Regions from separate parts of the Mesorhizobium sp. WSM2561 genome, predicted to be linked through region 2. Evidence: predicted binding sites of a transcription regulator. Region 2 holds the regulator's gene; each other region holds the start of a gene.
What was found. The regulator PhoB, encoded in region 2, activates phosphate uptake and scavenging genes when phosphate is short. The targets are predictions, from matches to a motif close to TGTCATNNANCTGTCAT.
Positions count from the first base shown of each region.

Region 1: the regulator PhoB is predicted to act here: its motif matches at 718-734, upstream of M727_RS0122795 (alkaline phosphatase).
Region 3: the regulator PhoB is predicted to act here: its motif matches at 1,064-1,080, upstream of phnC (phosphonate ABC transporter ATP-binding protein).
Region 4: the regulator PhoB is predicted to act here: its motif matches at 921-937, upstream of ugpB (sn-glycerol-3-phosphate ABC transporter substrate-binding protein UgpB).

Region 1 covers NZ_AZUX01000028.1:67,850-70,050, reverse strand. Annotated here, with positions in the region: gene M727_RS0122800 (MFS transporter) at 1-647, shown strand, start outside; gene M727_RS0122795 (alkaline phosphatase) at 806-2,201, shown strand, end outside.
Region 2 covers NZ_AZUX01000016.1:185,957-188,157, reverse strand. Annotated here, with positions in the region: gene pstB (phosphate ABC transporter ATP-binding protein PstB) at 1-50, shown strand, start outside; gene phoU (phosphate signaling complex protein PhoU) at 86-802, shown strand; gene phoB (phosphate regulon transcriptional regulator PhoB) at 810-1,499, shown strand; gene M727_RS0115695 (ROK family protein) at 1,663-2,201, opposite strand, start outside.
Region 3 covers NZ_AZUX01000014.1:154,986-157,186, reverse strand. Annotated here, with positions in the region: gene phnC (phosphonate ABC transporter ATP-binding protein) at 137-994, opposite strand; gene M727_RS0113480 (DapH/DapD/GlmU-related protein) at 1,202-1,819, opposite strand; gene phnL (phosphonate C-P lyase system protein PhnL) at 1,816-2,201, opposite strand, start outside.
Region 4 covers NZ_AZUX01000016.1:61,771-63,971, reverse strand. Annotated here, with positions in the region: gene argH (argininosuccinate lyase) at 1-38, opposite strand, end outside; gene M727_RS0115045 (TlpA disulfide reductase family protein) at 73-759, shown strand; gene ugpB (sn-glycerol-3-phosphate ABC transporter substrate-binding protein UgpB) at 1,000-2,201, shown strand, end outside.

The DNA of each region.
Region 1 (2,201 bases), on a different contig from region 2:
TTCCGCCGGCCTCGCAGGGCAATTTCCTCACCCACACGTTCAGCACGCTGCGTCGTGCCGCCGGCACGCGCGTGTTCTGGTATCTGTTCGCCACTTTCTTCATTTGCGGCTTCACCACCAACGGACTGGTCGGAACGCACCTGATCGCGTTTTGCGGCGACATGGGCATCGGCCAGGTGCAAGCCGCCGGCCTGCTGTCGCTGATGGGCATCTTCGACCTGATCGGCACGACGCTGTCGGGCTGGCTCACCGACCGTTTCGACCCGCGCAAGCTGCTCGGCGTCTATTATGGCATCCGCGGCCTGTCGCTGATCTATCTGCCTTATTCCGGTTTTTCGTCGACCAGCCTGATCATCTTCGCCGTGCTCTACGGATTGGACTGGATCGCCACCGTGCCGCCGACGCTCAGGCTGTCGAACGAGGCGTTCGGCGACCGCAGCGGGCCGATCGTCTTCGGCTGGATCGTCGCCGGCCATCAGGTGGGTGCGGCGGCGGCCGCCTTCTTCGGCGGCACCATGCGTGAATTGCAGGGCAATTACGAACTTGCCTTCCTCATCGCCGGCATGACCGCAATAGCCGCAGCCTGCATCTCGCTGTTGATCAACACCAGCCGTCCGGCCTTCGAGCCGGAACCGCAGGCGGCTTGAGCTGTGACGGCTGAGCGCTAATCTCCCCCCTCGAGGCCCCTCGAGGGGGGAGATTCGCCAGCCTGTTGATCGTCAGAAAACCTTCATGGTTTCGAGATGTGCGTGAAACATTGAGGCTGGACCTTGGCGGCGACGTTTAAGCCATCCAGGAGACAGCCATGAACAAGATTTCGCGCCGCGCTTTTGTCACGTCGGCGAGCGCCGCCGGCCTCGTCGGCGTATCGGGCCTCGCGCTTCCCTATTATTCGCGCGCCAATCAGCGGCCCGCCTTCACCCATGGCATCCAGTCGGGCGATGTCGACGCAACCAGCGGCGTGGTGTGGACGCGGACCGACCGCCCTTCGCGCGTCATGTTCGAAGTCTCGTCGACGGAAAATTTCGCCAATCCCTTGCGCCTTGCGCCGCTCGATACGTCGCCGGCCAGCGACTACACGGTAAAGCGGCTGCTCACCGACCTCACCTCCGACCAGGACATCTTCTACCGCATGGTCGCGGCCGATCTTGCCGACATCAACGCCGTCTCCGAGCCGATCGTCGGCCGCTTCCGCACGGCGCCGGCCTCGAAACGCGACATCCGCTTCGCCTGGTCGGGCGATACCGCCGGCCAGGGCTGGGGCATCGACGACACCGGCATGAAGACCTATGCCACGATCGGCAAGCATACGCCCGACTTCTTCCTGCATTCCGGCGACACCATCTATGCCGACGGCCCGATGAAGGACGAGGTCGAGCTTCCCGGCGGCAGCAAGTGGAAGAACAAGGTCCTCATCGACGAAAAGCGCAAGGTTGCCGAGACGCTGGACGAGTACCGCGGCCAGTGGAAGTACAACATGATGGACAAGAACGTGCTGGGGCTCAACGCCATCTGCCCGACCTTCTACCAGTGGGACGACCACGAGGTGGTCAACAACTGGTCGGATTCGAAGAACCTGAGCGCCGACGACCGCTACTCGGAAAAAAACATCCATGTGCTGGCGGCACGCGCGGCACGCGCCTTCCACGAGATGACGACGATCCGCTACGAGCCGTCGGAACCGGGCCGCGTCTACCGCAAGATCGCCTACGGGCCGCTGCTCGAAGTGTTCTTCCTCGACATGCGTTCCTACCGCGGCGCCAATGGCCCCGGCATGCAGGATACGGTGACGCCGCAATCGCGCATCCTCGGCGAACAGCAGATGAAGTGGCTGAAGCGCGAACTGGCAAACTCCAACGCGACCTGGAAAATCATCGCCGCCGACATGCCGCTCGGCCTCGTCGTCTGGAACGACGCCACCAACAAGGCCGGCGCCGAGGCCGTCAGCAATGGCGACAATGGCCCGGCCAAGGGCCGCGAACTGGAAATCGCCGACCTCCTTCGCTACATAAAGAATGCCGGCATCACCAACACCGTCTGGCTGACCGCTGATGTGCACTACACGGCGGCGCATTACTACAATCCCGACAAGGCGCAGTTCCAGGACTTCGATCCGTTCTGGGAATTCGTCTCGGGTCCGCTCCATGCCGGCACGTTTGGACCCAATGATTTCGCCATGACCTTCGGCCCGGAGCTGAAAT
Region 2 (2,201 bases):
ACCCCGACGATAAGCGCACCCAGGACTACATCACCGGCCGGTTCGGCTGAGCGGTCCGGCGAATTTCGAACACGAGGACAGCACCATGGGTGAACACACCGTCGCATCTTTCGACGAGGAACTGGAGCACATCGACCGGCTGATCCGCGACATGGACGAGCTCGCCGCCGCAATGGTCGCGGCCTCGATCCGCGCGTTGCTTGCGTCGGACAATGCGATGGCGCAGCGCGTCGTCTCGGACGACGCCATCATGGATGCGCGGCAGCGCGAACTCGACGACAGCGCCATCACGCTGATCGCCAAACGGCAGCCGATGGCGCAGGATCTGCGCGCAGTGGTTGGCGCAATCCGCATGGCCGGCGATCTCGAGCGCATCGGCGATCTGGCCAAGAACATAGCCAAGCGGGTCAGCGCAGTCGGGCAGAGCGCGACGCCGCGGAATCTGTCGCACGGTATAGATGCGATGGCGGATCTCGTTCTTGTGCAGCTGCGCGGCGTGGTTGAGCACTATGTGTCGCGCGATGCCGGCGCGTTGAAGGAACTGCGCGCCGACGACCAGAAGATCGACGTGAAATACACGGCGGTTTTTCGCGAGCTCCTGACCTACATGATGGAGGATCCGCGCAACATCACCGCCTGCACGCACCTTCTGTTCTGCGCCAAGAATCTCGAGCGTATCGGCGATCATGTCACCAACATCGCCGAAAACGCCTATTTTGTCGTGACCGGGCAGCAATTGCCGGCGGATCGCCCGAAGCTCGACGAAACGACGATGTCGGCGCCGGCGACAGGACAGGAGTGACCGGCCGATGATCGCGCCGCGCATCATGGTGGTGGAGGATGAAGAGCCGCTGGGCGTCCTCCTCCGTTACAATCTTGAATCCGAAGGCTATCAGGTCGAGGTGGTGACGCGCGGCGACGAGGCCGAAATCCGGCTGCAGGAAAACGTGCCCGATCTTTTGGTGCTTGACTGGATGGTGCCGGCGGTTTCCGGCATCGAGCTTTGCCGGCGCCTTCGGGTGCGCCCCGAAACCGAGCGGCTGCCGATCATCATGCTGACCGCGCGCGGCGAGGAGAGCGACCGGGTGCGAGGCCTTTCGACCGGAGCCGACGACTATCTGGTCAAGCCGTTCTCGACACCGGAATTCATGGCCAGGGTCAAGGCGCTGCTGCGCCGCGCCAAGCCCGAAGTGCTGTCCAGCGTGCTCAAGGTCGGCGACATCATGCTCGATCGTGAATCGCACCGGGTCTATCGCAAGAAGAGCGAGATTCGGCTCGGGCCGACCGAATTCCGGCTGCTCGAATTCATGATGCGCCACCCGGGCCGGGTCTTCTCGCGCAGCCAGTTGCTCGACAATGTCTGGGGCGAGACGATCTACATCGACGAGCGCACGGTGGACGTCCATGTCGGCCGGTTGCGCAAGGCGGTCAACAATGGTCGCATGCCCGATGTCATCCGCACCATCCGCGGCGCCGGCTATGCGATCAGGGAAGACTAGCTGATATTCAGGTGATGCCGGCCTGCGAACGGCTGATACCTGCGCTTCCGGTGCTGACGTACCCGAAAGTACGCTCCGCTCCGGTTCTCGGAATCCACCATCCTCGGCGCGGCCTGACCGGAACACACGCCAAGTCGCGATCCGGGGATCCCTGCCTTCGAACTCAAGCCACGTTCTTTCCCACCGAGCCGGCTCGTGCCTGGATGCTCGGCGCGAAAATCTCCTGATCGACGAAGCTCAGCGCCCGCATGGCGCAGCCTTCGCGGATCAGCGGCAGCTCGTTCGGCTCGGTGTCGAAGGAAATCGAACCCGAATGCTGGCCGCCAGCGGTCTGGGCGATGGCCTCGCGCAGGGCCGGTTCGATCAGGTCGAAGGCGGCAGCGCTGGCGCCGACCATGGCCACCGGTGCCGGATCGATCAGCGCGAACAGGCTGCCGAGCCCGAAGCCGAGCGCTTCGCCGGCCTTGCGGTAGGCTTCGCGCTCCGGTCCGTCCGTCTGGCGCGCCCGGGCCGCCAGTGCCCGCATCTCGGCGTCGCTGACATCGGCGACCGGCTCGGCGTTCTCGCTCAATTGCCTTGCGTTGCGCCAGATGGCGTAATTGCCGGCATAAGCCTCGACGCAGCCGCGCCGCCCGCAGCGGCAAAGGGCGCCGCCCGGCCGATGGATCATGTGGCCGAATTCGCCGCCCGAGGAGTGGGTGC
Region 3 (2,201 bases), on a different contig from region 2:
GCATCGCGCCGGCAGCGTTCGAATTTTGACGGCGCTTTTTTATGCCCGGCCTTGATGCGGACTGGCGGTCCATGCGCTCTTTCGTCGTCTGCTTTCGTATACTCGTATACTGGTATCCACTTGCCGGATCGTGGACCTAGTAGCCGGGAAATGCGGGCTCGAGCGGTCCGGCGGATGCGACGATTTTTTGCTTGATGGTGACGCTGGTCGAGGTGATCGCCTCGGAGATTTCGCCGCCATTGCTGTCGGCGCCATAGACCATGCGCACGGCCTCCCGATTGAGCTCTTCGGGCGGGCCGTCGAACACCACCTTGCCGGCGGCCATGCCGATGATGCGGTTGCAATAAGTGCGCGCTGTATCCAGCGTGTGCAGATTGGTGACCACGGTGAGGCCCTCGCGCAGATTGATGTCCTGCAGCGAATCCATCACCACCTTGGCGTTGAGCGGGTCGAGCGAGGCGATCGGCTCGTCGGCGAGGATGACTTTCGGCTGCTGCATCATGGCGCGGGCAATCGCGACGCGCTGCTGCTGGCCGCCGGACAAGGTGCCGGCCGGCTGAAGCGCCGTGCCGGCGATGTCGAGGCGTTCGAGCGCGGCGATTGCCTCGGCCCGTTCCTCGCGGGAGAAGACACCGAGCAGATTGACAAGGGTCGAGCGGTGATTGAGCCGCCCGAGCAGCACATTGGTCAAAACGTCAAGGCGCGGCACCAGGTTGAATTGCTGAAAGATCATGGCGCAATCGCGCTGCCAGCGCCTGAGCAGCGAACCGCGCAGGCTGGAGACTTCCGCGCCGTCAAAGAAAATCGACCCTTGGCTCGGATCGATGAGGCGGTTGATCATGCGCAAAAGCGTCGACTTGCCGGCGCCCGAGCGGCCGATGATGCCGACCATTTGGCCTTGAGGGATCGAGATATCGACGTTGCTGACGGCGGTGTTCCTGCCAAACCGGCGGGTGACGCCGCGGATCTCGAGCGTGGCTGAGGTTGCTGACATGGGCAGTTCCAGTCCAGTCGCGTTTCGAAGGTCTGTTAACCTTGGCTAGCGCAGCCGCGTGAAACCGCGGTGTCGGATTGATGTCAGTTTTGTTACCGTCCACAGCCTGAAGGGGCGAGCCGGCGGCCGCAGTTCGATCAAGTGAATGGTGAATGGTGAATGGTGACAAGAACGGCTTCCCTGCCGCCACTAAGTATTGACCATTCACTAGTCGCCGTATTTTTCAAGAAATGCTTCCGCCGAAAGCGCGCGAAAATCGTCGAGTGCGGCGCGCAGGCGCGCATGGTCCCAATCCCACCAGGCAAGTGCCTGATAGCGTTCCGCAGTGCGGCGGTCGAAGCGTTCGCGGATCGGTTTGGCGGGCACGCCGCCGACAATGGTGTAGGGCGCGACGTCCTTCGACACCACGGCGCCGGCGCCGACCGCTGCGCCATCGCCGACGCTGACGCCGGGCAGGATGGTCGAGCTGTGGCCAAGCCAGGTGTCGTGGCCGATGGTGACCCGCCTGGCGCGGCGCTGCGCGAAAAATTCGCTCTCGTGCTCGGCGTCGTCCCAATAGTCAGAGGCGCGATAGGTGAAATGGTGCAGCGTCGGCCGCCAGGTCGGGTGATTGGTGGCGTTGATGCGCACGCTAGCGGCGATGTTGGCGAATTTGCCGATCGTGGCGCACCAGGCGCTGCAGTCCTGCATCACGTAGGAATAGTCGCCAAGCGTACTTTCCGAAAGCCGGCAGCGTTCGGCGATCTCGGTCCAGCGGCCGAGCGTCGAGTTGTCGACTTCCGCAGTCTCGTGGACAAGCGGCGTTTCCGACAGTTTTCGGGTCATGCGGCGATTTTCCCGGCGGCAAAAGCGGTCACGTCGATGACGCGGTCGGCCATTGCCTCGCGCACGTCGTGATCGTGGAAGATGCCAAGCAGGGCAACGCCGGCCGCCTTCTTGGCCGCGATCAGCGCAATCACCACGTCGCGGTTGCTGGCGTCGAGCGAGGCCGTCGGTTCGTCGAGCAGCAGGATCGGGTGCTCGGTGATGAAGCCGCGCGCGATGTTGACGCGCTGCTGCTCGCCGCCGGAAAAGGTCGCCGGCGGCAGCATCCAGAGCTTTTCCGGCAGGTTGAGCTGCGCCAGCAAGGCGCGCGCCTTGTTTCGCGCAACCTCACGGTCCTCGCCGCGCTCGACCAGCGGTTCGGCGACGACATCCAGCGCCGAGA
Region 4 (2,201 bases), 120 kb from region 2:
CCGCCCCACATCTGGTTGCTGGCCTTCTTGTCGCTCATCGCTATAACCCGTGCTCCGGAGCAGTTTTAAAAAATGGCAGACGGCAATCGATTTTTCCCGGCCCCGCGCCTCATCCTCGCCGCTTTGGTGGCAGGCGTGCTTGCCGGCGCGGTCGCGGTATATGTCAGCGAAAGCGGTTCTGGCAACAACGCCCCCGCTCAAGTCGCGGTTGGCGACAGCAAGGACGATGTCGCCTGCGCCGCCAAGGCCGACCGCGCCAAGACGGTCGCGGCGGCTGCCACCGGCCAGGTTGCAGCACTTTTGCCGGCCGATCCGCCACAATCGCTGAAGGGTCTTGCCTTCAACAGCCCCGACGGCAAGCCGATGACGCTCGCCGACCATGCCGGCAAAACGGTGCTGCTCAATCTGTGGGCGACATGGTGCGCGCCTTGCCGCGCCGAAATGCCGGCGCTCGACGCGCTGCAGAACGAAATGGGCAGCGATGCTTTCGAGGTCGTCGCGGTCAATGTCGATGCCGGCGACGACGCCAAACCGAAGAAGTTCCTCGAGGAGACCGGCGTCAAGGCGCTCCGCTACTACCGTGATTCGACGATGGCGCTGTTCAACGATCTCAAGACACGCGGCCTGGCGCTCGGCCTGCCGGTCACCATGCTGATCGACGCGGAAGGCTGCCTGATTGCCCACATGAACGGCCCGGCCGAATGGTCGAGCCCCGACGCCAGGCGGCTGGTCGAGACGGCGCTCGGCAAGTCGGACTAACGCATGTCGCGCAATAGTGCGCTCTTTAGGAGGCGCCGGCGATTGCCGGTCGTCGTCGTTGTTCGATTGGTAAGCCGGCTTTTCAATTGCTTTCCATCGGCTCTCATCTCGAGCGCACGCCACTTTAAGTGGAAATCAAGTTCATCGGTCCGCAACAAAACCGTTGTCCAATTGTCACGGGCGGCACATATTGGCTTTGCGAGAGTGCCCCTTTCGCCAATGACAAACGGGAGATGAAACATGAAGTTCTTCGGCTTCGCGGCCGGTGTTGCCGCCACCTTGACCCTGCTTTCCACCACCTCCGCCTTCGCCGTCACGCAGATCAGTTGGTGGCACGCCATGACCGGCGCCAACGCCGAGGTCGTCGGCAAGATCTCCAAGGATTTCAACGCCAGCCAGAGCGACTATGAACTGGTTCCGGTGTTCAAGGGCACCTATCCGGAGACGCTGAACGCCGGCATCGCCGCTTTCCGCGCTGGCCAGGCGCCCGACATCCTCCAGGTGTTCGACGTCGGCACCGGCGTGATGATGGCGGCCGAGGGTGCGATCAAGCCGGTGGCCGAGGTGATGACCGGTGCCGGGATGACCTTCGACAAGAGCCAGTATTTGCCCGGCATCGTTGGCTATTATTCGAAGCCGGACGGCACCATGCTGTCCTTCCCCTACAACTCCTCCTCGCCGATCCTCTACTACAACAAGGACATCTTCCAGAAGGCCGGCCTCGACGTGAACAACCCGCCCAAGACCTGGAACGAGGTGTGGGAAGCTGCCAAGAAGATCAAGACGAGCGGCGCCGCCCCTTGTGGCTATACCTCGACCTGGCTGACCTGGATCCATCTGGAGAATTTTGCGGCATGGAATGATGTGTCGTGGGCGACCCAGCAGAACGGCCTGGCCGGCGGCGATGTCGAACTCAAGATCAACGCGCCGATTTTCGTCAACCACTTCCAGGCGCTCGCAGACCTTGCCAAGGACGGCACCTTCAAATATGGCGGGCGCACCTCCGAAGCCAAGCAGATCTTCCTTGCCGGCGAATGCGGCATCTTCACCGAATCGTCGGGCGGCCTCGGCGACATCGTCAAGTCCGGCATGAACTATGGCATCGGCCAGCTTCCCTACGACAGCGACGCCAAGGGCGCACCGCAGAACACCACGCCGGGCGGCGCCAGCCTGTGGGTGTTCGGCGCCAAGTCGGACGAGCAATACAAGGGTGTCGCGGCATTCTTCGCCTACCTGTCCAAGACCGATGTGCAGGAATATCTGCACCAGAAGTCGGGATACCTGCCGGTGACGCTCGCTGCCTACGAGGCGACCAAGAAATCGGGCTTCTATGACAAGAACCCCGGCCGTGAGACACCCATCCTGCAGATGACGGGTAAGGCGCCGACCGACAACTCGAAGGGCGTGCGCCTGCCGAACCTGCCGCAGGTGCGCGATATCCA